Regions from separate parts of the Cohnella algarum genome, predicted to be linked through region 1. Evidence: riboswitches for the same ligand, from Rfam matches in the RefSeq annotation. Region 1 holds a riboswitch; each other region holds the start of a gene.
What was found. A riboswitch is a leader RNA that binds a small molecule or an ion and turns the genes downstream of it on or off. The one in region 1 is predicted to bind cyclic di-AMP.
Positions count from the first base shown of each region.

Region 1 (7,350 bases):
TCTCCATAAGCGTGTTTTTAGCCATGATCCACTACCACCTCTTTCCCTGTAAATTATAACTAAAGGGAGGTGGTTTGTCAAATCGAAAAAAATATTATATCAGCGTTTCCGTTTTTTTGTCAACAATGTTTTTTGGATTTGGCAGCCCAATCCGATATTTCCCCATCGTTTCGACGCCTCCGACGCCCTGAATGCCGCTGATTGTGTGGGCGATGACGTCGGCGATGTTGATCGTGTCGCGAAAAGGAGTGAACGCCGCCCGTACGGCTACGTACACGGGATCCAGCGCGTGAATCATGATGCGGCCCGGCGAGCTCGCGAAATTGGCCCCCGCCGTAAGGATGGCCTCGAAATGGGACTGGCACGCCCCCGCGATGACGACCAGGGAGTCCCGATGCTTTTCGTATTCTCTGGCCACCTGCACCGACCGGACGAAATTGAAGGAGTTTTTGTAGCTGCTGAGGCTCTGCGTATCGTTTTTCTGCTTGAGGACCCCGTCATGGCCGGTGACGACGACGATATCCGGCTTTACCCGGGGAAGAAGCTGCATGAGCACTTGCGGCATTTGCGACTCGTGGCAATGAGCGCCATTCGCGGGAATGCCGAGCTGTTCGTACACGGCCATGCTTTTCTTCAGGTAGTTCTGATCCCCGTCGAGATGGAGCACCTTTCCGGGCAGCTCGAAGTAAGGGTCGCGGCGCGGCGCGTAGCCGAGCGGCTGGGCCTGCCCGCCATGCGGCCGCAGCTGCGCCCTTTCTTCCTTCATCCGCCGAAGCGACTCGTTTGCCCGGATGCGTACCTGCCGGGTTCCGCCCAGCTCGTCCGGGTTCCGCACCGAGTGCAAATCCTCCACCTGCGAGTCCGCAAGCAAACGATAATCCGTGCCGCGCAAAATCGCCAAGCGGCCGGATAGCGCCGCAATTCGGAAAAGGATGTCACCGCCGTACGATTTGCGGACGACCAAATCCCCCTGCTTCATGGGCAAATCACCTCTTTCGTCTATCCTATGGAGGCGAATGCCACATGGTGCAGGGCAAATACCGATGCGTCGTCGGTTCGGCGTCCCGTTTACTTCACTTCACGATGCCCGCAGCGGCCAGGGCGCCCTCGAGACGGGCGAACTCCGCGAGCGACAGCGTTTCGCCCCTGCGTCCGGGATCGATGCCGGACGCCGTCAGAACGTCCGCGAGCTCGCCCTTGCGCTCCTTGCCGGCGAACGCCGCCAGGTTGTTGTGCAGCGTTTTGCGGCGCTGGGCGAACGCGGCATGGACGATGCGGAAAAACCGCGCCTCGTCCCGCACCTCCACGGCGGGCTCGCCGCGGCGCTTCAGCCGGATGACGGCCGAGTCGACGTTCGGCGCCGGGATGAAGGAGCCCGGCGGCACGGTGCAGACGTACTCCGGCTCGCAGTAGTACTGCACGGCGATGCTGAGCGAGCCGTAATCCTTGCCGCCCGGCGAGGCGGCCATGCGCTCCGCGACCTCCTTCTGCACCATCACGACGATCGCTTCGATCGGCAGCCGGTCCTCCAGCAGCTTCATGATGATCGGCGTCGTAACGTAATACGGCAGGTTCGCGACGACGCTGACGCGCTCGCAGCCGGCGAATCGCTCCTGCCATAACGAGCGCAGATCGGCCTTGAGCACGTCGGCGTGCAGCACGGTGACGTTGTCGTAGACCGACAGCACCTCGCGGAGAATCGGAATGAGCCGGTCGTCGATCTCCACGGCCGCCACCTGCCCCGCCTCCTGCGCGAGGCGCTCCGTCAGCGCGCCGATGCCGGGCCCGATTTCCAGCGCTCCGGCTTCCGGGCCGAGGTTGGCCGCCGCGACGATTTTATCGAGAATGTTTTTGTCGGTCAAAAAGTTTTGCCCCAGGCTTTTCTTGAACGTAAAGCCGTGCCTGCGAATAATGTCTTTCGTCCGGTTCGGGGTTGCGATGTCGGCTCCCCCGCGCGATCCGTTGTTGTTCATCTTCCGCCTACAGTCCTTCCCGCTCCAGCTGCGTTAACGCGTCCAAGAACTCTTCCCGCGAGATGCGGAACATGACGCAGCGCTTGTAAAATTGTTTCCCGTTGGCGTATCCGATGCCGAGCAGCTCCCCCATCCGCTGCCGGCGCCGCGCCGCCGAGGCGTGAACGATCAGTCCGGCGTCCATCAGATCGGACCAGGCGATGTCGGCCTCCCCCGAGGCCTCCGGCGCCGCCTCGCCGCTTCTCGCCTGCGCAAGCGCCCGGCGGATCGCCTCGTCGGACGCATGCTCCACGCCGATGCCGTCCTTGCCTCTCGCCTCCGCGCGCGTCAGAAACGCGTGCTTGCAGTCCGGCACCCGCTGGGCGACGATTTTCCGAATCCGCTCCCCCGGAGCGTCCGGATCGGTAAATACGATCACGCCGCGCCGCTTGTGCGCCAGCTCGATTCTCCGCAGCACGTCTTCGCCGATCGCCGAGCCGCCGGTTTCGATCGTATCGGCCTGCACCGCCCGCCGGATGGCGGCCGTGTCGTCCTTGCCTTCCACCACAATCATTTCCTGAATCATCGCTTGATCCTTCCGCTCCGTTCTTCGGGTTCGCCCAAAGGACGGGCAAAGTCCTACTCGTTATTATAACCTTGCCCATGCAAAAAAGAAGAGGCCCGAAAGCCCCTTCCCTGCAATTGCCGCTATCTATGTCAAATGTGCTCGTTCTTCGGCGTCTACGGTTGGCATCCCCGATTGACGCCGTCCGGCCGTCCGGACCGCGGCGGCGGATCCGGCACGACCGGGAATCGCCCTTGCGCCTCCGCTTTAGTCGGCGGAAGGCTTGACAGGGCCGATGACGTATACGGTGTATCCTTTTTTGGAGCCGAACTTCTTCGCATGGCTCTCGCTGTCGAAATACACGTCGATTTTTTTGCCGTTGATGGCGCTGCCGGTGTCTTCGGCTCGGCGGAAGCCGATGCCATCGATGTAGACCCACCAGCCGAGCGGAATGACGTCGGGATCGACCGCGATCGTGCGGCCCTCCGACACCTTCGTTCCGGATGCGGTAATGCCGTAGCCCTCGTCGCCTACGTCCTTGCCCGTAGATTCCGGGCCCGCCGTATAGGCGGTAAGCTTGACGTTCTTCAGCACCTGCTTCACTTTGACCGACTTTCCGTTAAGCTGAACCGTGCCGTTAGCCGAAGCGTCGTAGGACAACGTCGTGACTTCGGGCTCTTTTTTCTTCGTGCCGACCGCGACGATTTTCTGCACGGACGGCTGCGTGATCGTTTTGGATACCAGCTGGTCGCTGACCAGGCGACCGTCGACATAGACGCGCTCGGTTTTCGTCACGAGCGTGCCTTCCTTGCCGGTTTGGATCACTTTTTTGCTGCCCTCGGGCAGCGTGGGGTCCTGCTTTTCCACGATGGCGAACGTCACCGGATGCGACGTTTCCACGACCTCTTTATCCACTCTCAGCACCTGAATGGTCATGCCTTCGGTAACCGGCGCCGACTTGTCGGGCGTTACCCGGTCGTCCGCCGACAACGAGAGGTTCGAGGCGTGCAGAACTTCCTGAACGGAATCTGCGGTCGTATATTTGATCTCCTTCTTCCCGTCCGCCTGCAGGACGACTTTCGCGGCGCGATCGATCGCGATCGTGCTGCCCTCCTGCAGCTCGGCATCGAGCGGCTGGGATATTTGATCGTGCGGGCCGACGGTGATGTTGTGCTCCGAGAGCAGCGATCGCACATCGGACGATTTCGTTTTGATGACGGTTGTCGTCCCGCCGTCCACGACGGTTACGCTCATGGCGGACGCGCCGTGTAGCAGCAATAAGAACAAGATGGTCATAGCAAAAGAGAGAATTGCGCTGAGCAGGATCAAACGCAAATGCTCATGCTTCCATCGCGCTGCGAAAAGCTTGCCGGTCGGTCGTGGATCATGGGTGTTCCCGACAGGAACGGTTCCCATTTTCTCGTTCCTCCTTCATAGCCCCGCCGTCGACTGCCTAAGCATGACTTCGTCTGACGCGACTATCCTTTTGGTTAACGGCGCTGGGCTTCGCACGGAGCGGCTTTCGCACGAAAGCACCCGGCCGTCGTTCACCAGTAAACGGCACCAACCCGCCGCCCGAAAACATTCGCCTCTTCCTCCCGCAAAAAACGGACAACAAAAAAAGCCGACGGACAGAGGATCTGTTCGTGGCTCCGCTTGCGACGTCGAAAGGGAAATGGGCAGCACGAGGTGACCTCTCTCTCATACGCTTGCGAGGTTAGCTGTCGGGTTCGGGCCAAGAGAGCGGCCCTATCCGCCCGCAATCCGACGGACCGTCCGGCCTGGACGGATGCTTCGGTTGCCAGCAAAATTCACCCCAAGATTACTCGGCCGCGGAAATCGCGGTTCGCGTACGAACCGGTCCTCCGCGTCGGGTCCCCCGCTCTCCGTTCGGAGACTCAGCGCACTGGAAAAGGGATGCCATATTCAAACTCTTGGATTAGATGATAACCTCTCGGCGCCAAAGGTGTAAAGAAGGGTCAAAGCGCGAAATCCTCCATTTTTGAACGAAATAAAGCTGAATTTTTAGGTTTCATCGATCAAAAACCAGTTTTTTCGCATAACTAAATGATTTTTCTTCGATTGTTAGCGTTTTATCTTGGTAGACGAAAACAGGCGAGACCATTTTCGGTCGTTAAATTTGCAATTTCTTCCACGGATTTCCCTTTTATTTCCGCTGCTGCCTCCGCTACGAACCGCACGTAAGCGGACTCGTTTCGCTTCCCTCGGTAGGGGTGCGGAGTCAAATACGGGGCGTCCGTTTCGATCAAAAAACGGTCGTCCGGCACGTTCGCGAGCACCTCTTTGGGAACCCTTGCATTTTTGAACGTAACCGGTCCTCCGAACGAAATATAGAAGTTCATGTCGAGGCATTTTTTGGCCGTTTCCCAGCTTCCGGAAAAGCAGTGCATGATCCCTCCGACCTCGGAGGCGCCTTCCTCGCGAAGCAGCCGGACGACGTCCTCGTGGGCGTCCCGGTTATGGATGACGATCGGCTTGCGCAGGCGTTTGGCCAAACGGATTTGCTCCCGGAAAACGGCGTGCTGAACGTCCTTCGGAGACGTATCCCAATAATAGTCAAGCCCGATTTCGCCGATCGCCACCACCTTCGGATGGGCGCACAAGCGTTCGATCCAGGCCAAATCGTCCTCAAACTTCATGTCGATCGCGTCGGTCGGGTGCCAGCCGACGGCGGCGTAAATGAACGGATAGTTCTCCGCGAGCGCCATCGTCGTCGGGATCGTCTCCCGGTTGAAGCCGATATTGACGATCGTTTCGACGCCGGCTTCCCGCGCGCGGGCGATGACCTCCTCGCGATCGCTGTCAAACTTTGGCGAATCCAGGTGGGCGTGCGTGTCGAATAACATAGCGTATGGCGTCTCCTTTTGCTTTTGCAAGTTCTTTTTTTTACATTCCGAAAAGCTCGCGGATTTCCGGCTCCAATTCCGTTGCCTTCCTCCGAACCTCGTCTTCCGGATAATACAAATAGTAATTTCCCCGGTGCAAGCCCGTGATCGAACGGATGATGTCCGACTTGACCGAGATTTCCGTCAGCCGATCCTTGTTGTCGAGCAGCAAAATCGGCGGCTTTTCCGAGGCGTCCAGCGCCGCTCCGGGCTTGTACACGTCATAAGGCAGATCCACCGGCGTATCCATCTCGAGGTGATAACCGGGATGGAGGCCGATGCGGGCCCACTCCTTGCGAATGCGCTCGATCAACGCCTCGTCCAGCGCGTCCTGCGAAATATATTTATACAAGCGGCGATGAAGAAATCGCGAGCACAAGTCCGCCAGCAGCTCGTCCCGCTCGCCGATCCACTGTCCGAATGCCGCCTGAACCATCGATTCGTCCAAGCTCAAATACGATTCCACCGTCATCGTGCCTTCAAACAAATGCTTGAGCTGCGGGAGCATAAAACCGAACGCATACCCGCTCCGGTACAGCTCGTCCGCCCTGCGGAAAATTTGCCTCAGCACGATTTCCGAGCTGCGCGTAACGGGATGGAAGTATACCTGCCAATACATCTGATAACGCGACATCAAATAGTCCTCGACGGCATGCATCCCGCTTTCCTTGACGACGATACGCCCTTGATGAGGCCTCAGCACCCGCAAAATCCGGTCCAGGTCGAAGGTGCCGTAGTTGACGCCGGTAAAATACGCATCCCGGAGCAAGTAATCCATGCGGTCGGCATCCATCTGGCTGGAAACGAGGCTGATGACGATCGGCTTGTCGTAGTCTTTGCGAATGACGGCGGCAACCCGTTCGGGAAAATCGCGGCCGACCTCCTTCAAAATCCGGTTGATATTCGTGTCCCCGAGGATGATGTCGCATGTCCACCGCTCATGATCGTTGCCGAACACTTGTTCGACCGAATGGGAAAAGGGGCCGTGTCCGACATCATGCAACAAGGAAGCGCATAAACTTACCAAATTTTCCTCTTGCGGCCAATCCTGATATCGATTACGCTCAAATTGGCTGATAATTTTCCTCGTAATCTCATACACGCCGAGCGAGTGGGAGAACCGGCTGTGCTCGGCTCCATGGAACGTCAGGTAGGTCGTGCCCAACTGCCGTATTCGCCGCAGTCGTTGAAATTCGGGCGTGTTGATCAGCTTCCAGATCGTCTCGTTTTGCACATAAACCGAATGGTGAACCGGATCCTTGAACACTTTCTCCTCTTCCAGCCGACGGCTCATCGACAACACCTCCTTAAAATAATGAAAAAACGATCAGAAACCGAAACTTATGTCGAAGTTTGTCGTTTAATGGTAGTGGAATCAAGTTGACATTTTCATCAAATTCCGTTGTCATTATGGACGTTAAAAGCTTATAAATAAAGCATTCTTAAGTTAAAATTTTCCAATCCGCAAATTGATTGGTTGACTTAAATGGGAATGGTTGGTATGATTATAAGCGATAATTCGGGAAAATGTCGAATTATGACGAATTATAGGCTTGATTCCTTGAATAAAAGGTGGCCTTGATTTTATTTTAACCTGAAAAGAGGGAGTTTCCAAATGATGAAATCTACGGGAATTGTTCGTAAAGTCGATGAGCTCGGCCGTGTCGTCATTCCGATCGAACTGCGCCGTACGCTCGGCATCGGAGAGAAGGATGCGCTGGAAATTTACGTGGACGGAGAGCGCATCATGCTGAAGAAATACGAGCCGGCATGCATCTTCTGCGGCAACGCGGAAAACGTCATTTACTTCAAAGGAAAAATTGTTTGCCGAGATTGCTTGAAGGATTTGCCTACACCTGTGACAAATTAAAGAAAATACGTTATAATAGCATTGAAAGTCTGTTTTCTGTTAATTCTAACCTTTTTA
Region 1 is NZ_JAFHKM010000002.1:1,736,748-1,744,097, reverse strand. It holds gene veg (biofilm formation stimulator Veg) at 1-25, opposite strand, end outside; gene yabG (sporulation peptidase YabG) at 95-979, opposite strand; gene rsmA (16S rRNA (adenine(1518)-N(6)/adenine(1519)-N(6))-dimethyltransferase RsmA) at 1,074-1,973, opposite strand; gene rnmV (ribonuclease M5) at 1,981-2,538, opposite strand; gene JW799_RS07835 (ubiquitin-like domain-containing protein) at 2,785-3,771, opposite strand; cyclic di-AMP (ydaO/yuaA leader) riboswitch at 4,209-4,431, opposite strand; gene JW799_RS07830 (TatD family hydrolase) at 4,611-5,384, opposite strand; gene JW799_RS07825 (HD domain-containing protein) at 5,425-6,717, opposite strand; gene JW799_RS07820 (AbrB/MazE/SpoVT family DNA-binding domain-containing protein) at 7,039-7,293, shown strand.

Region 2 (7,350 bases), 660 kb from region 1:
CGAAACAAATATTTAGCCGAACGCAATTGATTGATCAAGTGTGGGGCGCCGATTTTGAGGGAGACGAGCGTACCGTTGACTCGCATATCCGCAATTTGCGCGGCAAGCTGAAGAGTATCGGAGCGAAGGATTTTATCAAAACCGTTTGGGGAATGGGGTACCAATTCGTATGAGGATATGGTCCAAACTCCGAAAGCCGCGGCTCCGTGTCCATCATAAACTGGGATTCACTATGTTTATAACCATCGTCTTATTATTGCTTGTTTTGGAGTTCGTATTTTATGCGATGTTTACCCGATTTTACGTTCAGCAGATCGCTGATGATATGATTCACCGCGGACATAGTCACGCCAATGCTCTTCAAGCCGATTGGTCGGAGAATATGCTTCGGCATGTGGCGGAAATGGAATCGTATTCCCGTTATACGGTTGCGGTTATAGACGTTCGTGGAGAGGTGCTGGTATCTTCTGCGCAGCTGGACATGGTGCAAACCCAATTTTTAAACGGTTATGAATCACAGTTGGAGTACGAGTGGGTTCAAAGGGATTGGCGACGTCAGCCATATTTGATTTCCCAGTCACCCATTATCCTTGCAGACGGGGAAACGGCCGGCCATGTGATGATGTTCACCTCAACGGCGCCTATACGTGATGCTCTGCAGTCCTTTCAAGCATTGCTTCTGCTCTTTACGTTAATCTCGATCCTTTCCGTTTTTTTCTTCATCTTTTTGTTTTCAAATTGGATTTCCAAGCCGTTGGTTGCCATGAAAGATGCCATTTATCAGTTAACCCGGAACGATTATCGTTTTGATCTCCCTGTGAAAAGCGATGACGAAATCGGGGAATTGAACCGCTCCATCATGGATCTTTCGGCTGAATTAAAGCATTACCGTACAGAAAGACAGGAATTCCTGGCGGAAATCTCCCACGAACTTCGCACCCCCATTACGTTCATTCGCGGTTATTCCGAAGTCCTTCAAAACCCGCAGCTGAAAGACGAAGATAAGCAAAAGTATTTGAGATTCATCCATGATGCGGCCGGCCGTCTCCATCGATTGATTGACGACTTGTACGAATTGATGAAATTGGATCAGGTGCAAGTGCAAATTAAAAAAATGGACGTAGATCTTACCCAGTTGTTAAGCCAAATTGCAGAAGAGAATGAAGATCGATTCCAAGTATCGGAAATTTCTTTCCACGTAGAGCTTCCTTCAGTTCCTTTATGGATTGTCGCCGACCCCAGCCGAATGGTGCAAGTGATCGTAAACATGCTGGAAAATTCGCGAAAATATACGCCACGCGGCGGGAGCGTAACGCTTACGTTAACCTCCAAGAAAAGCCAGGCGATTATCGAAATCCGCGATACCGGAATCGGGATTCCGAAGGATCAGCTTGCACTCATTTGGCGGCGGTTTTACAGAGTGGAAAAATCGCGGTCAAGGGACCACGGCGGCGCCGGACTCGGGTTGTCGATTGCCAGAAGGATTGTCGAATTGCATCAAGGAACTATAGAAGTGATCAGTGAAGAAGGAAAAGGAACGACTTTTACCATTCGAATACCTTTGCGAGAACCTCTCAATTGAACGGCTCAGCTCGTTGTGTATGATCATAATGAAGCAACTTGCGAACATATGATCACCCTTCTCAGCACCTACCCCGATGTGCAGGCGAGAGCCAACCAGATTCAACTTCTTCGAGATTGCGCCTTGATCTGCGCGACCACAGCGGCTTATCTCGAACGCCGAAGTCAATTATCAACGATTTTTTTGTTTAGAAAGGGTATTTTCAGTGTTATAATTATCCATTATTTGTGTTCTTCTGTTCTGCAAAGGGAGGGTTTCAGTGCTTCATGGAACAAATCATTAATGCGTACAAGAATGATGAAGAGTCTGTGTATCATACTTGGTTTTTGAATAACGACGAACGTCTGAAAGCGTTCCGGTTCATCCGGAAATCACTCATCAAAGTAATAAACGAAATTGAAAGCGGCACATTTGGCAATGACTTTAAAGGTTCCAGTTTGGAGACGGTTTTATCGGCTATTTCCGAGCAGAAACAAATATTTGAAGGGGCCGCTCACGCCTTTTATTGGAAACCTAAGCTGCGCATTCCGGATATTTATGAAAATGAACCCAACAAAAGAGCGTTTGGCCGTTTCTTGAAAGCATGTCTGGAAGCAACAACGGAAGATCAAGTCATGAGCGAAATCGTCAAATTAAACGTTCTACAGATAAAAGGGTTGGGACCTGCAGTTGCCAGTATTTTGTACTTTTTGCATCCAACATGGTTTCCGCCATTTAATACGGCCATTGTCAATGGATTTAATGCTTTGTTTTCGGAGAAGAAAAAACTCGGATCATGGATATCTTATCTGGAAATGCGCGATGTCATTCTCGCCTACAACAACAAGTACCGCAACCTTTTGTCAAAAGATCTTGGAGCCATTGTGGGTCTTTTGTTTGAAATCGGCAGCAATCGACTCGTCGTTCAACAGAATGCCCAAAAGGTTATTGAGATCGACAATATAAAATTACATAACGCATTGGAAAAAAGACATAAAGAAGTGCTGGAAGATGAGCATGAAGAAAACGCCCACACCGAGATGCAATATTATTTGGCCAAATTGGGCCGATCATTAGGTTATCAGGTATGGATTGCCCGCAATGATCATAAACGAATTTGGAACGGTCAACCGCTCGGGGAATGGTCCATCAAAAATTTAAAGCTGGAGAATGTACCGGATGCCGTTATGGATACGGTTTCGCTTATCGATGTCCTGTGGCTGGATTCTAATGATCATATCATCAGCGGTTTTGAGGTGGAGAAGAGTACGTCGATCTATTCGGGGATATTGAGACTGAATGATTTGGCTCTTTCCTTGAATTCGGGAGTAAATCAATTTTATTTGGTGGCGCCTGATCAAAGGGAGAAGGAGATCCAGGCTCAACTGCTGAGACCCTCCTTTCGAAACTTGGGGGCAATGACCATTTCCTATATTCTTTTCAAAGATTTGCGCTGTGACTGTGAAGCCATGTGCAAATTCGGAACGGATCATTCTGTTCTTCAGAAAATATGCAAAACAGTATTATAAAAACCTTCAAACCCTTACTTTCCCTTACTTTCGCGCCGCCACTTCGGGCGGTGTTTTTGTATGCTGCAACCTTGACCGGACATGAGAGAATTCTAATCTTCAGTCGACAGGATTTCTACAATTTTCTACGAAATAATAAACAATCAAAAATTGCCGAATTTCCGAAATGGAAAGCGGGGGAACCCGATTTGGGTGAATTGATCCTGAATGAATGGATCATAGGGAACCTTCACCGAACCCTTAAGCTAACCTCGCAGGCATGAAGGGAAGAGTTCTGTTGAATCGAAAATGGATCAGTCTAATCATTTTTGTTGCCGTATTTTTTACAGGAGCAAGTACTGCGTTTGCGAGCCAGTCCAAATTGGACAATGCGATCAATGAAGTCTTAGGCACCCCGTACAAATGGGGAGGAACAACGGTTAAAGGATTCGATTGTTCCGGTTTTATCCTGTATATCTTCAACCAGTTTAATACCGAGCTTCCTCGCACATCAAAGGACCAATCCCAAATCGGCACAAAAGTTGAAAAAGAAGATCTGCGGCCCGGGGACATGGTTTTCTTCAACACGGATGGTAAGGGTGTCTCTCATGCCGGGATTTATATTGGAGAAGGCAAATTCGCTCATTCGTCAAGTAGCAAAGGGGTAAGCATCAGCAAGCTTTCGGATTCTTACTATGAGAAGCGTTATGTTACCGCACGCCGCGTAGTGAGCGACGAAACCTATTCAGCCATGATTTCTACAGTCGAATAGATGAATAATCGAAAATTCACCAACCATCTGCGCCGGTGAGTCTATCGGTTTAGCGTTTGAATATCCACAACCAGGCTAAGTTTAGCTGGTTTTTTCTTTTTTTCGGCGAAATTGGGGGAAAGTAGCCTCTTGATGAATGAAAAATATCCGGAGAGGAAAAATACTGCCAAACAAAGTCAGGAGGCCTTCGAATGTGGAACAACATCATTGCCAGCACTTTCGTCGGATTGCTTGCGGTCACTTTGATCGGCTGTGCATCTCAGGACAATGGATCTCCAGCTGCTTCGCCTCCACCAGCAACAACGCAATCCAACCAAAGTGAAACAGGAAATCCTGCATTCAATCCGTTGCCTTGGATGGCCACCAAAAATACGACTCGTATTAACACTTCGGATCCTGTGGAAGCTGCCGTATTCATATCACGAACCTTGTGGCCGGCAACAAGTGAATCCAATCGGCCGGGGGGTGTCATCTTGGTTGCCGGAGACAGTTGGCAAAATGCGCTGGTGAGTGCCGATTTAATTCATCATCCGATCAACGGCCCTATATTGTTCGTTGATGAGAATGGAATTCCGGATTTAACGCGGGAAGAAATGATGCGGCTTAAACCGACGGGTTTGATGTCGAATAAGGATATCCAAGTTATCGTGGCAGGGCCGGTCAACGATCGCGTAATGGATGATTTAAATTCGCTTGGTCTCAAGGCGGACCGGATTGAAGGGAACACACCGGCTGCATTGGCGCAAGCGATTGACGATTATTACGCCAAAGCAGCTGGCAATAATCTGCCCCCATCCGTTATTGTAGGTTCCCTGGACAGTCCGGAATATACGGTTCCCGCTGTCAACTGGATTGCTCATATGCCGGAGCCGTTACTGTTTGTTAATAAAGACGCCGTGCCGGATGAAACGACGGCGGCGCTCAAAAAACGGAACGGGAAAGCCAACATCTACATCATCGGACCGGAATCCGTCGTATCGGCGAAGGTGGAAAAGGAACTGTCATCTTACGGAAAAGTTGTCCGGATCGCCGGCAACGATCCTTATCTCAATGCGATTGCATTTGCCAAATATAAAGACACCTCCAATGATTTCGGATGGGGGATTACGACTCCGGGCCATAACTTCTCGTTTGTTGAAGGTAAATCCTTCATGCTGGCAATTGCTGCTGCGCCATTTTCACATCTGGGGAAACATGCACCGCTGCTCTGGACGGATCAAAATCAAATGCCCGAATCCGTCATGACGTATTTGATGTCCGTTCAGCCTAAATACAAGAAAAGCCCGACGGAGGGTCCATACAACCATGTGTGGTTAACTGGCGAAGAGGATCTTCTTTCAGCGCAGGCTCAAGGTGAAATCGATGGAATGCTCGAAATTGTTTCTGCGACAGGCGAGGGACATGGCATGCCTGGGATGGAGGATGAAAATCAAGGCAATGAATCAAGCGGTCACGTTATGTCAAAATGAACAAATAAACGATCACCCACAGGGTCAGTAGCTTCTTCAGAAATCTGGTCCTGTGGCTATTTTTCTTTTTTGTACTACAATGTGTAATGATTGTGAAGGGAAGTTTTCAATGGATGAGTTCAAGCAAAGGATGTTGCAACGATGAGGTTTTTCTCCATGACGCAATTATTCCAGTTGACCCTCGTTTCGGCGTTAATGATCATGTCGCTGCCACAGAATACGTTTGCAGATGGCAGTAAGTTGGACGCCGGTGATTTATCGGCAGAATCAGCTATATTGATCGATGGTGCATCGGGGACGGTATTATTCGAAAAGAATGCTGATCGGCAAATGTATCCGGCCAGCATCACCAAAATCATCACAGCGATTGTCGCATTGGAAACCACAGATTTGAATGAAATCGTGACGGTATCCAAAGAAGCCAGATACGAAGACGGAACTCGGGTTTACTTGGCGGAAGGCGAGCAGTTGACGATGGAGAAGTTATTGTATGGGCTCATGGTCAACTCGGGCAATGATGCCGCAACGGCGATCGCTGAACATATCGACGGATCGAAACAGCAGTTTGCCATTAGAATGAACGAATTTGTGAAGACGAAAATCGGCGTTGCCAACACGATCAGCAAAAACCCATCCGGTCTGCCTGATCCTGAACATGTCACGACAGCAAGGGACATGGCGAAAATTGCACAATATGCGATGCAGAACAGCACGTTTCGGAAGATTGTATCCACGAAAGAGATGGATTGGAATGGAGAGGAGTGGGAAACCACCCTCATCAACCACAACAGGCTGCTTGGATCTTACGAAGGGACGACGGGAATAAAAAACGGTTTTACTCATGAGGCAGGAAGCACTTTGGTCGCATCCGCAAACAGAAATGGGATGGAACTCATCGGCGTCGTGCTGAAATCCCCATCCAGCGAAGTTCTCTATAAGGATATGACGCAATTGCTGGATTATGGGTTTCAAAATTTTGAGCCGAAAACGATTTTTGAAGCCAATCAGTCCTATACGTATTCTAAAGAGGGTTTGGAAATAAAATTCGTTGCCAAAGAGCCGATACGGACAGTCGTCTTAATAGGTGAAGAACCCAAGTATTCCGTAAATTCAAATGGGGAAGTCGTACTGGATACAACAATGGGCCAACAGACGATCGGAGAACTTGAAGCTCTCCCACCCCCAATTGAACCAGAGGCCACTTCGCCAGAAACGGCAACTCCATCCATCGATGATTCCCGATCGATATTTGAATACTTGATTTTTGCATTATGGTTGCTGATGATCTTGTTTATGGGGTTTGTCGGCAGATTGATTTTACTGAAAAAGAAACGTTCCAAAAGAGAATTGGGACGTGGTTATTGGAATTGAAAAGAGGGCTTTGCACCCTATCGGCGCAAAGCCCTCTCATTATCTTGTTTTTATCCGTACTATTCAATCACGCGCCGTGCCATAACATAGGTCTTTTCAAATGAGCTGCCTGTAAAATCAGAGATGGTAACGCCAATTCCGAGTGTAGGTAGGGCTTGCTGAACGAAAGAAAAATCCAGTAGCAGCAAGGGTTTAGCGCCTCTTTTGTCGAATTCAAGTGCAAGGAAAACGGGTTTATCCCGTGAAAAACCGTGCACGTGGAGGCGTCCAGATTGTATCAGCGAACCGAGAGCCAAATGATCTTGCCAGGCGACTTCTTCCTTCCGTTCGGCGGGAAGCTTGCGGAAGATAACCGCTGGGTATTGCTGGCCCAGATGATTCCGTGGTGGAAGCTCGAAGAGAAGTATGCGAAGAACTTTAAGAAGAGCCTCAAGGGTCAAAAGGCCGTATCGATCCGTGTCGCGCTCGGCGCCCTCATTATTCAGGAGCGTCTCGGCACCGACGATCGGGAGACGCTTCGTCAGATTCTGGAGAACCCGTATCTGCAGTACTTCCTCGGTCTGCCGGAATACCAGTACCGCCGTCCGTTTCACCATTCTCTCATGACACACTTCCGCAAGCGGCTGGGCGGCGAGATCCTTGATGAAGTGAATGAGTGGATCGCCCTTG
Region 2 is NZ_JAFHKM010000002.1:2,399,787-2,407,136, forward strand. It holds gene JW799_RS10860 (response regulator transcription factor) at 1-173, shown strand, start outside; gene JW799_RS10865 (sensor histidine kinase) at 233-1,582, shown strand; gene JW799_RS30400 (four-helix bundle copper-binding protein) at 1,598-1,912, shown strand; gene JW799_RS10870 (hypothetical protein) at 1,849-3,090, shown strand; cyclic di-AMP (ydaO/yuaA leader) riboswitch at 3,232-3,364, shown strand; gene JW799_RS10875 (C40 family peptidase) at 3,368-3,841, shown strand; gene JW799_RS10880 (cell wall-binding repeat-containing protein) at 4,033-5,310, shown strand; gene JW799_RS10885 (D-alanyl-D-alanine carboxypeptidase family protein) at 5,467-6,681, shown strand; gene JW799_RS10890 (IS5 family transposase) at 6,954-7,350, shown strand, end outside.
Region 2: linked by a shared signal. The riboswitch ahead of JW799_RS10875 (C40 family peptidase) and the one ahead of JW799_RS07835 (ubiquitin-like domain-containing protein) in region 1 are both predicted to bind cyclic di-AMP.

Region 3 (7,350 bases), 250 kb from region 1:
GATTCTGACGGGCATCGCGGCGAATCGTTCCATCCGGACCGGGCAAGCCGTGCAAATCAACGATCTGGTCAAGTTCCACAACTAGCAATCGGACAATCGGGAGCGGGCGAAGCGGCGAAGGCTTCGTCCGCTTCGCCATGACGGTTCGGGAAGCATAAGCGAAGGAGACGAATGCCGATGAAGCCTTTTTTGGACGATAACTTCCTGCTGGGCAACGAGACCGCGGTCAAGCTGTATCACGATTACGCGGCCAAAATGCCGATCATCGATTATCACTGCCATTTGAGCCCGAAGGAAATCTACGAGAACCAGTCGTACGAAAATCTGACCCAGGTGTGGCTGTACGGCGACCACTACAAATGGCGGGCAATGCGCACGAACGGGGCCGAAGAAAGCCTCGTGACCGGCGGGGCGGGCGTGTCCGACTACGACCGGTTTCTGGCATATGCGAAAGCGGTTCCGGCGGCCGTCGGCAATCCGCTGTATCACTGGTCCCATCTGGAGCTTCGGCGGTACTTCGGCGTCGAGGAAATTTTGAACGAGAAAAACGCTCCGGTCATTTGGGAAAAGGTGAACGCCCAGCTCGCCCAAGGCGGCTTTTCCGCCCGCGACCTGATCGTCAAATCGGGCGTCGAGGTCATCTGTACGACGGACGATCCCGTCGATTCTCTGGAATATCACCGGCTTATCAAGGACCTGCCGGATTTCGAGGTCAAGGTGCTGCCGTCGTTCCGTCCGGACAAGGCGCTCGAAATTCGCCGGGCGACGTTCCTGCCGTGGCTGAAGCAGCTGGAGCAGGCGGCCGGCCGGGAGGTGCGCGATTACGACGCGCTGCTGGCTGCTCTCGCCGAGCGGATCCGCTTCTTCCACGAGACGGGCTGCAGGGTTTCCGACCACGCGCTGGACGCGATGGGCTACGCGGAGGCGACCCGGGACGAGGCCGCGGCGATTTTCGCCAAGGCGCTGGCGGGCGAGCCGATCGACGCGGAAGAGGAACGGAAGTACAAGACGTTCACGCTGCTGTTTTTGGGCCGGGAGTACGCCAAGCTGGACTGGGCGATGCAGTTCCATATGCACGCGCAGCGCAACAACAACAGCCGCATGTTCGAGAAGCTCGGTCCGGATACGGGCTACGACTCGATTTACGACGGCCCGGTCGCGGGTCCCCTGGTCCGGCTGCTGGACGCGCTGGAGCGGGACGACGCGCTGCCGCGTACGATCGTGTACTCGCTTAATCCGAACGATCTGTACGCGCTCGGCACGGCGATCGGAAGCTTCCAGGGCGGAGGAGTTCCGGGCAAAATCCAGCTGGGCTCGGCCTGGTGGTTCAACGATACGAAGGACGGCATGCTGGACCAGCTCAAGGCGCTCGGCAACACGGGGCTGCTGGGACGGTTCGTCGGCATGCTGACCGATTCGCGCAGCTTCCTGTCGTATACGCGCCATGAGTATTTCCGCCGCATCCTGTGCAACCTGCTCGGCGAATGGGCCGAAGACGGGGAAGTGCCGCGGGACTTCGATTTGCTGGGCGGAATGGTCCAGGACATCAGCTACCGGAACGCGAAGGCCTATTTCCAATTCGGTTAAATCCGAGCGCATCCGAAGCATCAGCCGCTTCGACACGGTTCGTTCCTATCGGGACGGCCGGTCCGGGGCGGCTTTTTTTCGCGGCCGGGAAGGAAAAGACGACGAAGCCGGCTTTACCCGCTTTTGCCCGCCTCTTTCGAAAACTCCCTGCATCCTTTTTTTTGCGCCAACGTAACCCTTAATGTAGCCTTTTTGCCCCGCCTAAAGTCCAGTCCGAAAACCGACGCAGGTTCATGACGGGCCGTGCAGCGATTCTTTATAATAAAACCTGCAGGCCGTAAAAGAGGAGAACAGAATGTTTCAAAATTTGGTCGACATTTTTTTGGAGTTTGGCGTCTGGGGATTGGCGATTCACTCGTTCGTCGATGCCATCATTTTTCCGATTCCGGCCTTTTTTCTGCAGGTATCGTTAAGCCTTGTCGACCCTTCGTCGGCGTTATGGTACGCGACCGTGGGCTATATCGCCTGTTTGCTCGGAACGCCGGTAGGGTACGGGATCGGCAAGCTGCTGGGTCATTCGGTGCTCTACAAATTGCTGAAAAAGGAATGGATCGACAAGGCAACCGCCATGTTCCAAAAAAACGGCGAGGCGACCGTGCTTATCGGCGCGTTCACTCCGATTCCGTTCAAAGTGTTTACGATCATGTCGGGGTGTTTGAAGTTTCCTCTATGGAAGCTGATCGGCTATGCCGCCATAGGCCGGGCCGTCAAATTTTACGTCGTCGGGTTTTTGTTTTACTATTATGGCCGGATGGCGGAGAGCATGGTCAAGGACGTATCGCTCTACATTTTCGTGATTTTCGTTCCGATTCTCCTCCTGGGCCTATGGCTGAAGCGAAGACACGACCGAAAGAAGCAGGCGCGAAACGCCGAGCAACAGCAACTGTAAGGTGCGGCAAGGGGCTGGCAAATGGAATTGCTGGAATACATCGAACGATTGTTTTCGCAATACGGCTATTGGGTGCTGCTGATCGGCCTGCCCCTGGACGCGATCGCGCTGCCGATTCCCCCCGGCAATACGACGCTGGCGTTAACCGGATATTTGGCGTCGCAACGTATTTTGGCGTGGCTTCCGGCGCTCGGTTCCGCTTACTCGGGCGCGGTGATCGGCATTACGGCGACTTACTGGCTCGGACGCAAGATCGGGGCTCCGCTTGTCGAAAGATACGGAAAGTGGCTGTTTCTCAAACCCGACCATGTGGCAAAAACGCGCAAAGCATACGACCGGTACGGAAGCAAAGTGCTGTTGTTCAGCTATTTTCTGCCGGGCATCCGCCAATTCATCGGTTATTTCGCCGGCATTATCCAAGTGCCGTACCGTTCTTTCGCACTGTACGCCTACACGGGCTGCGCCTTGTGGGTGAGCGCCTTTTTCCTGATCGGGTACGGATTCGGGGACCAGTGGGAGATCGTTTTCGGGTTAGTCGAACGGTACATGAAATTCGTTTTCGCGGGGCTGTGCGCGGCCGCCGCCGTCGTCTTCGGCTTGAAGTGGCGGCGCAGCCGGCTGGAGCGGGCCGGACGGTGACCCGGTGAGGAGCATGACAAAGGGCCTCCTGCTAGCGACAGGAGACCCTTGGCGATACTAGCGGCTTACGCTTTGTAAGCGGCCACTGCCTCGTACGTTGCGTCGTCCAGGACGCGGCGCGCGCCGAGGTAGCGTTTTGCGTAATAGCTTTCGTCGAGGTCGGTTACCGTAACCCCTTTGGATGTCGAAGCGTGGGCGAATTTGTTGTTTCCGACATATACGCCAACGTGAGATACGCCTTTGCCGTTCGTGTTGAAGAACACGAGGTCTCCCGGGCGCAGCTCGCTTTGCTCGACTTCCGTTCCGGTCTCGAACTGGTCTTTGGACGAACGAGGCAGCTTGATTTCGAACTTCTTGAATACGTAGGACGTGAAGCCCGAGCAGTCGAACCCGCTGGTCGTCGTTCCGCCGTATTGGTAGTCGACACCGATCAGATCGGTGACCTCGTCGTTCAGCTTGGAGCCCGCAGACGCGGTTCCCGCCTGAAAGGCCAGCAAGAACGCGAATGAGAAAGCAAGAAAACCGAGTGACAACTTCCGCAAAACAAGTGACTCCTTCCAATGCCTACGAGGTTAGCTGAAGGGTTCGGTAGAAGGTTCCCTATGATTCCTGCTAGCGAAGCGGAATCAATTCACCCGGCAAATCTGGTTCCCCCGTTTCCCTGTGCAAGGAAATTCGGCAGTTTTCGCACATGAGAATTAATTATTCGCGCAGTGGGAGTCTTTTCCTGCCGATAAAAGATTAGAATTCGTTAATATAAAGTTAAGAAAGCTTTAATAAACGCGAAAAAACCGGAATGAAAACGAAAAAAGCTATTCCAGGCGCTGCGAATCGCGGCGACGGAATAGCTTTTTTGGCGAACGTTTGCAGGGCGAGGGGCGGGGGAGAACGACGGTCAGGCGGCCGAATCGGCCTTCCATAACGCGTATTGGGAGGCCGAGGTCCAGACGGCCATCATGGTTCGGACGAATTGAAACGCTTGGTGAACCGCGACGGAAATGAATCCGGTCCAGAACATCGTCGCGCCCGTGACGGCGACCGAAGCCGCCGCGCCGATCCCCGTCAGCAACAGCGTAACGGCGGCCAGCGGCAGCGCTTTGGCGCACGCGCGGGCAAGCCCTTTGACGATGCCATCCTTAGATACGGCGCCGAACTGCATGAATTGGAACAGCAGATGAACGATAAAAATCCAGCACATCCAGACGGCGGCGTAAGGGAGCATTTTCAACGCCCACGACTCGACGGAAAATTGCGCCAGAAATTGCGATTTGGCGAAGGGGAGGAGCCATAAAGCCGGCAGAAAAGCCAATGCGTTCTCCAGCAGGTACAGCAGAACGACCGGCTTCCACGCGCGGCGCATGCCGGTGAGCATCCGGGTTCCCCGCTCTTCGTCGGCGTGATGGAAGGAATAGTACAGGCCGGCGTTCAGCAGCGGCGTGAGCACCATGCGGAGAAGCAGCATTCCCGCCAGCATAAGGAGAGCTTCGTTCATGAGGTCGGTTTTGGTCAGACGGAATTGGGCCTCGATCAGGAACAACCGGACCGCGTTGCCGTTCGGGTGCCCGTCGGGGTAACGGGCGAGGATCGGCGTGACGACCGAATCGATAAATCGGTACAGAAAGAAGCCCCACAGCAGCCGGTACAAAAACAGGGCGACCAGCACGTATTTATGCCGGGAGGTCAAACTCCATCCCTCGCGGATTATTGAGCGCATCTCGTTTCACCTCACCAGGCCAGGATGCCGAGCAGACCGTCCACCAGCTTGGTCAAGCCGATATTCCAGCGGGTCCGAACGGGTTCGTCCACATCGGTTTTCAAAAAGTTGTTATACCGGTAATTGTCGAGCACGACCGCCATTTCGGGATCGACCGCCACGAATTGCAGCGGCGATTCGTGTTTGACCTGGAACTGCACGTGCTTTTGCGCGCCGTCCCATGTTTTGCGCAGCTTTTCGCCGTTGGCGAATTGGAACCATACCGATACCGGTTCGGGACTGCCGCCGCGCTTCAGCACGACCCTGGATTCGTAAACGTTCTGATCGTTCAGGCGCGATTCGATCGATTCGACGGAGAAGTCGGCCATTTGGCCGTTTTGGACGTACGCATGGAAAAACTCGGTCCATTTCTTTTTCGTCACGCTCTCGACGACTTTCTGGAAGTCGTAAGAGGATGGGTGCCTGAACCGGTACGTCTGGAAATAGGTCCGCATGATTTTGTTCATCGTTTTTTCGCCTACCTGCTGTTCGATGGCTTTGAGCACAAGCTTGCCGCGCATGTACACGTTTTCCGCGTAGCTGTTTGAATCGCCGTACGCCCAGGCGTATTGCTTCAGCGGTTCGGGCCGGGTCAAATAGCTCGCCTCGACGATAGGGTTGGGGACGACATCGTAAATTTCCTCCATCAGCTTATCTTCCGTGTAGGACGTAAAGCCTTCGTCCAGCCAAGCTTCTTCGAATTCGTTCGTGGCGACGATGCCGTACCAGTATTGATGGGCGATTTCGTGCACGACGGTCCGTTCCAGCTCGAACCCGGGGTTGTCGTTTTTGGCCGCCGCTCCCGTGATGAGGGTCGGGTACTCCATGCCGCCCGCGCCGTTGGCGTCGGCCGGCGGGATGACGATGGAAAGGGTGGAATAAGGATAGTCCCCGTACCATTTGCCCAGCAGCGCCAGCGCGGACTTGGCGGCGTGCATATAGCGCTCCTGCAAATCCTTGTGAAGCGGGTCGATGTACAGCTTGATCCGGACGCCCGGCACGCCGATGGACGAAAATGAATCTTCTACGTAATGAAAAGAAGGGGATGCCGCCCAGGCAAAGTCGTGCACGTCGTCGGCGTAAAACTGGTACGTTTTGCGGCCGTCCTTGATGACCGCCTGCTGCGTCTGAAAGCCGGTTGCGGCCACTTTGTACGCTTCGGGCACGTCGATTTTGACGCTGTAAATGCCGAAGTCCGAGTAAAACTCCGAATTTCCGTGATACTGGTGCGTGTTCCAGCCTTCGGATGTCCGTCCCCGCGTTCCGACCGTCTCGTAGGCGGCGGCTTTGGGGAACCATTGCCCGGCCATCACGAAGTCTTCGGCTTTGCCCATGCGGGCGAACACTTGCGGCAGCTGAACGGCGAACGTCATGCGCAGCGTTACCTTCTGACCGGGGGCGACCGGCTCCGGAAGCCGGAAGGACGCGAGGGTCCGGTCGTCTTTGTTGCCGTCGTCGGGCTGGACGTAATGCAACCGGGGGAGCAGCGTTTCGCCCTGGGCGGTTTCAAGCGACGTCAGCGTCATCGCTCCGTAGCTTCCGTTTTTCATCCGGTCCCCTCTGAGCTGGCCCCCGATTCTTTCAAAAACGTGCTGCCCGGAGAAAAAGCGTTCGGATATAAGTGCAGGTAAAACTCTTGGACGGGCTTGCGGCCGGGGTTTTTCCAGGTTAGCGTCTGCTGCCCCGACAGCGTGCCGTCTTCCTCCAATTTGACGCTGATGTGGTACTCCGAAACCCGGTTGCTCAGAACGACCGGCTTGGGCGCGATCGGCACGTCGGCTTCGGGCTCCGCGGCGGCTGCCTTCGCGTCGGACGGACCGGCGGGGGCGGAAGCCGTTCGCAGCTCCGGCACCTCCGGCGAATGTCGTTCCGGCGGCTCCGCGGCCGACTCCTGCAGCCCGGCGGACTGAAGGGCGGAGGCGGGCAGGGCGTACTGGTTGACCCAAGCCTCCGCGAATCCGAACGGAATCGAGAAGACGAGCATGGCGGCAGCGGCGGCCAAAACAAGGTAACGCATAAAGCGGCGTTGGGGCATACGGATTACCCTCCCGTTGACAAGCTTACTACGGGATATATATGCCGGTTGTCCAAGGAATATATCTGAGGGCGGACAACATCTCCGGCGGGCGGATCGGCGCGAAGCGGCGGGGTGCCGGATCGGGCGGCAAGGTAAGGGCGCGGGATAGCGGCGGGCTGGCGGATCGGCGGCAAGGCGGCGGGGTGTCGGGCGGAAGCGGGCTGGCGGATCGGCGGCGGAGCGGCGGGATGCCGGGCGGAGGCGGGCTGGCGGATCGGGAGGGAAGGCGGCGGGGTGCCGGGCGGAGGCGGGGCGTCCGGGATCACGAGCGGAAAGTGCCCTGGGATCGCGCGTCGCTTTCCGTTTGCTGCGATCCATCGCTTTTCCCGGTCAAATTCGCTACAATGGGATTAGTTAGTCCGTTTGGATGGAGGCGTATACGATGGAGCAAAATCAACCGCAATC
Region 3 is NZ_JAFHKM010000002.1:1,982,134-1,989,483, forward strand. It holds gene JW799_RS09010 (Gfo/Idh/MocA family protein) at 1-85, shown strand, start outside; gene uxaC (glucuronate isomerase) at 178-1,587, shown strand; gene JW799_RS09020 (YqaA family protein) at 1,883-2,476, shown strand; gene JW799_RS09025 (DedA family protein) at 2,498-3,115, shown strand; gene JW799_RS09030 (C40 family peptidase) at 3,181-3,657, opposite strand; cyclic di-AMP (ydaO/yuaA leader) riboswitch at 3,662-3,806, opposite strand; gene JW799_RS09035 (hypothetical protein) at 4,011-4,829, opposite strand; partial or broken gene JW799_RS09040 (M1 family metallopeptidase) at 4,841-6,852, opposite strand; gene JW799_RS09045 (YwhD family protein) at 7,328-7,350, shown strand, end outside.
Region 3: linked by a shared signal. The riboswitch ahead of JW799_RS09030 (C40 family peptidase) and the one ahead of JW799_RS07835 (ubiquitin-like domain-containing protein) in region 1 are both predicted to bind cyclic di-AMP.

Region 4 (7,350 bases), 800 kb from region 1:
CCAAGCGATCTGGGGGGACCAAGAGGACGAATGATCAGTGCCTCAGATCGCGAGCATGCCCTTACACTGATTCAAGAAGCCGTTGCTGCCGGCGCAAGAGAAGCGGCTGCTTGCCGAGAGCTCGGACTGACTCAGCGAACGCTGCAACGCTGGCGCAAGCAAGGCGGTACCGTAGACGGACGCCCTCACGCCAAACGGCCGACACCCGCTAACAAGCTAAGCGATGCAGAAGAGCAGCAGGTGCTGGAGGTTCTTCAGCAGCCGCCGTACAGGAGCCTGCCGCCAAGCCAGATTGTGCCGGCGCTGGCCGATGAAGGAACCTACATCGCCTCCGAGTCCAGCTTTTACCGGGTGATGCATAAATACAATCAGCAGCACCATCGCGGGCGCAGCAAGAAACGCACCCTTAAACCCATCACCAGCCACGCTGCGAGCGGCCCGAATGAAGTATGGATGTGGGATATCACTTGGTTGCCCGGGCCCGTGAAGGGGTTGTTCTTCTACCTGTATCTCATCCTGGATTTGTACAGCCGTAAAATTGTAGGCTGGGAGATTTGGGAAGAAGAGTCTGCCGAGCATGCCAGTCAATTGATCCGTCGTACGGTCGTGCGAGAGCAATGCGTGATTCGTCGGCAGCCGCTTGTGCTTCACTCGGATAACGGAAGCCCGATGAAGGGGGCCACGTTGCTGGAGACCCTGTACAGTTTGGGCATTACCCCCTCTCGAAGCCGACCACGCGTCAGCAACGACAACCCTTACGCAGAATCGATTTTCCGCACATGCAAGTACCGTCCTGGCTATCCAACGGAAGGCTTTAAGGCCTTGTCAGAGGCGCGTGAATGGGTCATGCGATTTGTTCGCTGGTACAACGAACAACATCGACACAGCGGACTGAATTTTATTACACCTAACCAGCGGCATGAAGGATTAGCACACCAAGTGTTTGAGAAACGCAAGGAGATTTATTTGGCCGCAAAAGCCAGAAACCCTAATCGCTGGTCTGGCACCATTCGCGACTGGAGCCTGAAAGATGAAGTCTGGCTGAATCCTGAAAAAGTGACGCTTATTCCGGCTGCAAAAAAATCGCTATCTTAACATTTACTTTCCCTAAGGAATCGCGACAACTATCTTGACAAATACCGTTTGCGCATGGAGGGTTGAGATGAGTCGCCACGACTCAACTGGATCGGCAGCGGGCGTGCGGTGGCGGGCAGATGAGTCATTTTTACTCAAATGCGTTCGGCTGCATGCGGTTGGCGGTTCAAACGAGCAGCAGCTTTCGCACGGTGAAGAGTTTAAACTAAAAAAGAATCGCTCGGCAGGCCCCGCGCCCGTCCTGGCGATTCTTTTTAATGATCCCGCCTTGGCGGAGAAGGTTTCGTCAGATATTCTCCTCATCGCCGTCCGGCTGCAGCACCGAGTGCTGAGCCGCCGTGTGCAAATCCCGCCACGTCCGGTTGAGCGGGTGATCCTGCCGCAGCGCCGTCATGCCGAGCTGCGGGAACAGCGCCTCCGCCGCGCGGACGGCGGTTCGGGCCGCTTCCCGGCTGCGGCGGCCGACAAGCCGTTCCGCCTCGGGGGAAAGCGCGCCGGCCCGCAAAAAGCCGGCCCATGTCTCGGTCGCCGCCGCATGGAAGCGATCGGCAGCCGCGTCGACCTCCCGCCGCCATTCGGCCAGCGACGACAGCAGCAGCTCCAACTTCCGCGGCTTGACGGCCTCCCAATCGGCTTTGCGCTCGTCCGCAAATCCCGCGCATTCGTCCAGAAAATGCCGGCCGATGCCCAGGACGACGGCGGCGAACGACGTTTGGGCAAACGGCAGAAACGGATACCGGTAAATCGGGTCCGCAAGCCGCGGCGGCTCCATAATGTCGAACGTCATGTCGTCCGGGACGAACGCGTCGTTCACAACGATCGTATGGCTGCCCGTCGCCCTAAGTCCGAAGGCGTTCCAATCGCGAATCACTTCAACCTGCCAGGGCAGAAAAGCGAACGAGCGAACAAGCGGCGGTCTCCCCGCATCGGCCCCACCGGCCCCGTCTGCTTCGCCAACCCTATCCGCCCAGGCTCCACCGGCCCTGCCAGCTCCGTCATCCCTTTCTGCCCAGGCTCCACCGGCCCTGCCAGCTCCGTCATCCCTTTCCGCCCCGGCCCCACCGGCCCCGTCAGCTCCACCTACTCTATCCGCCCCGGCCTCGCCGGCTTCCGCCGCGACAACGACGCAATTCGCCGTAAAGAAGCTCGCGTACAACGCCCCGCTGCAATAGCTCCAGCGCCCCGACACCCGATAGCCTCCTTCCGCGCGCACGGCGCGGCCGGTCGGCAGGCCGCTTCCGGCGATGACCGCCTCGCGCGCCGAAAACAGCTCCCGCGCTCTCTCCTGATCCATCGTCGCCGCGAAAAAACCGCCCCCGGCCCCGATCGTCACCGCCCAGCCGAGCGCCCCGTCGATCCACGCCGCCCGTTCGAACGCGCGGAGCGCCTCGGGCAGCGGCGTCATGGCGCCGTTCATCGATTCCGGCACGAACAGCTTGAACAGCTTTTCCTCATAGATCGCTTCGATCAAATCGGAATCAAGCTCGCCCGCCCTCTCCATCGGCCCGGAGCGTTCCCGCACCGAGCGTATCCAACTGTCGTCCTCCAAAAACACCGGCCTCACCCTTGTCGTTATAATCTGCAAAAAAACAAGCCTTAGCCCAGTATAATACCGGGCCAAGGCCGATGTCATTTCGACATATTCCCGAGCGTCGACATATTCCCGAGCGGCGGCCGCATCGCCGCCTGCCGCATTTTCCCGTATTCGGCGGCGACGAGGGCGTGCAGCCGGTTTTTTTCCGGAATTCCCGTCACTCCGGTCAGCGCGTGGGAGACGCCGTATTTGCGGATCAACTCCTGCAGCCTTACCGCTTCCGGATCGCCCTCGTAATCGAACATCAAGGCGGAGGCGATGGCGGAGACGAGGTGCGGCGCCTCGACCCCGAGCGCCAGCGCCTGGAGCGCGGGGCGAACGAGGCGGTCGTTCGGCGCCAGCTTGCGCAGCGGCGACCTTCCGACGCGAATCACTTTGTCGGCCAGCGCCGGATTGGCGAACCGTTCAAGCGTTTTGCGGATGTATTTTCGATGCTCCAACTCGTTAAAGCCATGCTTTCGAATGAGCATTTCTCCCGTTTCATGAAGCACTTTCTCGACTTTGGAGCGAAGGCGGGCATCCTTCAACGCTTCCTGAATCGTCCGATAGCCGGACAAGTAGCCGAAATAAGCGGCAACGCAGTGACCCGTATTTACGGTGAACAGCTTGCGCTCCGTATACGGCTCCAGCTTATCGACGACCTGAATGCCCCGAATATCCCCGATATCGCCCATATTGCCGGAACGATGAACGACCCATTCGAAAAAAGGCTCGACCTGCACCGCGAGCGGATCTTCGTTTTTTTGCTGCGGAACGATCCGGTCGACGATGGAGTTGGGAAAAGAAACGTAACGGTCCGCCCGTTCGCGGGACTGCTCATCCAGATGGCGGTACACCAGCTTCTTGAGCTGTGCGCTGCCCCCGACGGCGTTTTCGCAGGCGATGACGTTTAATGGCCGTTTGTTTTCCCGCAGGCGGAAAGCGATGCCTTTGGCGAGCGACTCCGCGATATGAGGCAGCGAAGAAGCGCCGACGGCCGTCGTGACCAAGTCCGCTTCGGCGATCGTTTGCCGCAAGGCTTTGTCGTTTTTGACATGGACGGCCGATACGTTGCGCACGACGTTCGTATCCCTGTTTTCGTTGGCCAAGGTGACCGTGTACTGTTTTCTTTGCTGCAGCAGCTCGATCTGTTTCTCGTTGCGGGCGACAAAACAGATCTCATACCCCGACTGCGACAACAGCAACCCGACGAGTCCCCTGCCGATATTGCCCGCTCCGAAATGGACGGCTCTCCTTGATTTCAATATCGTTCTCTCCTCTCCCTTATCAAAAACCCCAGCCTTTACGGTGAAAATAATATCTGAATTTTCAATTTATTGACGGTGCGGAGCTTTCGCCCCCGCCTCTAGGACAAGTTCGCCGCCGCCGGGTTTAGCGGACGGGCGAACCGGTCAAAAGCGACTCGAAGACGACTTCTTCCAGCGATTTGGCCCAGATGGCTCCCGGAAGCTCCGGAAACTCCAGGCTTTGCGTGATTTCGTTCGGGACGACGACGCAGCGCAGTCCTGCGGCAACAGCGGCACGCGCGCCGTTGGGCGAATCCTCGATCGCGACGGCTTCGTCGTTTGCAATGCCCATCGCTTCAAGCACCTGAAGGTACAATTCGGGATTCGGCTTGACCTCCCGGACATCGTCCTTCGTTCGAATGACTTCGAAATATTCCTTCAGATTAAGCTGTTCCAGGTGCCGGTCGATCCAGGCCCGATCCGAGCTGGAGGCCAGGCCGATTCGCAGGCCGGCCGCCTTGGCGGAATCCAGAAAATGCAGAATGCCGGGCCGGACGGCTTCCTGAAGCATAAGCGCCGCATGGCGTTCCTGAACGGAAACGCGAAACTGGTCCCGATCGATCGGAAGCTTCAATTCCGTCATCAAATATTCGTAAGGATTAAAGGCGTGCAAGCTCGTTCCGATGCATCCGGAGTACATCTCCAGGCTGAGATCGACTTCATACCGCTGGTAAGCTTCGCGAAAAGCGACGTACCAAGCGGTTTCCGTGTCGATGATCGTTCCGTCGAAATCGAAAATAAGAGCTTTGATCATGTTTCGCGGTTCCCTCCTTCATTTTCGCTTATCGTCCGAGAGCGGCGGAAAACGGCGGGAAACGGATATAGGAGAAAAAACAGGGGCCATCATAAAACAAAAAGAGCCCTACCGTGCGGGGGCCCTCACTCTACTTGGTTATAAGCAAAGAAATGACCCATCTCCTGCTGACGAGGTTAGCTGACGGACTCGGGTAGATGGTACCCTACGTTCATCGAAAAGACGAACGACTCGCCCCAAAAACTGGTTCCCCCGCTTCCCGACCTATATAGCCGGAAACTAAGCGTAGTACCACTATACCGTCTTATTTATCATTTGTAAAGGATTGTAAACGCTTAAGTCAGATTTTCTTACATAAATTTATCGCGGCAGTACAAGCACGGCCGCCTGCTTTCCGCTCGTTTGCACGGCCGTTTTTTTCGTTCCGGCGCCTTGCAAATCCTTGAGCATCGCTTCGAGCAGCTCCTTCGCCCGCTGCCCTTCCTTCGCGTTCGTCAGACGAACGACAAGCTGCACGGAGCGGCCCGACTGCAGCAGCTTCTCCGCCTGGCGGAGCTTCGTCTCGTAGTCGTGGTCTTCAATGTGCGGAGTGAGGCGAATTTCCTTCGTTTTAAGCGATTGCGCCTCCGCCCGGTCCTGCTTTTTCTCCTGCTGCCGCTCCTGCTTCGCCTGCCCCCGGGCAACCAGCTTGCAAGGGGCGGGCTGCTGAGCAGCGAGGCGCATACCAGGTCCGCCTTCAGCCGCTTCGCCAGCTCCAACGCCTCCGCGCGCGGGACGATGCCCAGCGCCTCTCCGTCCAGGCCCGTCAGCTCGACTTCGGAAGCTTTGATTTTCTCGTTCATGATCAGCATTCGCTCGTTCCCTCCGGCCTCGATAATGACTCGATTATAGCACCTATAACATCAAATTGATGCCCTCGAGCGCCAGCCCGATCAAAAAGCCGCATACCGCCCCGTTAACCCGAATCCACTGCAAATCTTTGCCGAGCTTGTCCTCCATCATCGCGATGAGCGTATCGTTGTCCAGCTTGTCCAGATTTTCCTGCACGAGCTTGCCGATTTTGGAGTGGTTTCGCTCGACGATTTGGGAAATTTGCGTCTGGGTCCAGTTTTGAAACGCATTCAACAGCTCCTCGTTGCCTCTTACCCGCTCGATCAGCTTCGCGAGCAGCGGCAGCGCGAAATCCCGCTCGAACCGCTCGCTATGGATCCATTCCAGCGTCCGGTCGCGAAGCTCCTCGATCCAGCGCCGAAGATAGGCTTCGGCGTCCCATTGCTCCAGAAGGCGCGACTTGGCGCCGTCAAGCTCCCGGATCAACGCTTCGTTGCGGTCCAGATCGATCAGCGCGCGCCGCAGCTCGTTAAGCAGCAGCACCCGCAGCGGGTGCCCCTCGTCGGCGGTCATCTCCCGCAGCTTGCCCAGAATCGCGCCCTGCAGCATGTAGCCCAGCTTGTCCTCGCTCATAAATCCGACGAACGCGTTGACAGCGAACCCCATCAAGCCGTTCACCTGAAGGTTTCCGAGTGCCGAAGCCGCCATGCTTCCGAGCTGGTAGCGGGCGGTATCCGAGGAAACGAGGTCTTCCGCCTTGTCCAGCAAAAAGTCCAGCGCCCGCTCCTCGTACCCCCGCTCCAAAATCTCGTTACGCAAGGCCCGCAGAACGGCGGCCGCGTCCGCCTTCTCCGCGATTCGCCGCAGCTCCCCCGCCGCAAACGCGGCCAGGCGCTCCGCAGGCAGATGCTTCAGCCCGTAGTCGCCGAGCAGGACCGCCGCGCGGACGATGTCCGGAAGCCGGCCTTCGGCGATTTCGAGCAGCTTCTCCCCGATGCGGAGCTCTCCCGCCTTTTGCTTGATGCTCTCTTTCGTCAAAAATTCGTTCTCGATGACATGAATCAGGGAACGGACCACCTTGTCCCGGTTGCGGGGGAGCAAAGCGGTGTGCGGAATCGGCAGGCCGAGCGGCTTGCGGAACAGGGCCGTTACCGCAAACCAGTCGGCCAGGCCGCCGACGAGACCGGCCTCGAAACCGCCGTGCAGCAGCGCCCCCGCCCAATGTCCGTCCGCCGGGAACGTCGCGAGAAACCCCGCTCCCATGATGCCAAGCGATATCGCCGCCGTATGTTTCGCTTCTCGTGCCATCGGTTGCTCCTTTTATTCCGGGATGTATAACTTCTATTTTACCCGGAATAACCTTCCATGATCAAAGGGCAGGGAAGAAGCCGCGACAGGGTCGTCCGCATGCCTTCAAGCCGCCGGCCGCCTCAAACGAGAAACATCGCGACGACGGTTGTGACGGCCAGGCCGATCAGCACCGGCTTCAGGTTGCGTCTGGCCAGCTCGAACGGGCTGACGCCGCAAATGGCCGCGGCGGGAATGAGCGCCCACGGCACGATCGTGCCGCCGCCGACCCAAATGGCGGCCACCTGGCCGAGCGCCGTCAGCGTCGCCGCGCCGGAGCCGATCGCCGTGGCGAACATGTTCGCCACGGAGCCCGCGAGCGAGATGCCGGAAAACCCGGAGCCGTCGAGCCCGGTGATGGCGCCGGTGACCGTCAGTGTAATCGAGCCGACGATGCCGTTGACCGGGACGGTTTCGGCCAGGGCAACGCCGAGGTCGTTGAC
Region 4 is NZ_JAFHKM010000002.1:2,541,233-2,548,582, reverse strand. It holds one part of gene JW799_RS11635 (IS3 family transposase) at 1-8, shown strand, start outside; one part of gene JW799_RS11635 (IS3 family transposase) at 8-1,095, shown strand; gene JW799_RS11630 (acyl-CoA dehydrogenase family protein) at 1,382-2,644, opposite strand; gene JW799_RS11625 (mannitol-1-phosphate 5-dehydrogenase) at 2,725-3,933, opposite strand; gene JW799_RS11620 (HAD family hydrolase) at 4,061-4,729, opposite strand; cyclic di-AMP (ydaO/yuaA leader) riboswitch at 4,880-5,025, opposite strand; partial or broken gene infC (translation initiation factor IF-3) at 5,090-5,580, opposite strand; gene JW799_RS11610 (DUF445 domain-containing protein) at 5,624-6,868, opposite strand; gene JW799_RS11605 (hypothetical protein) at 6,991-7,350, opposite strand, start outside.
Region 4: linked by a shared signal. The riboswitch ahead of JW799_RS11620 (HAD family hydrolase) and the one ahead of JW799_RS07835 (ubiquitin-like domain-containing protein) in region 1 are both predicted to bind cyclic di-AMP.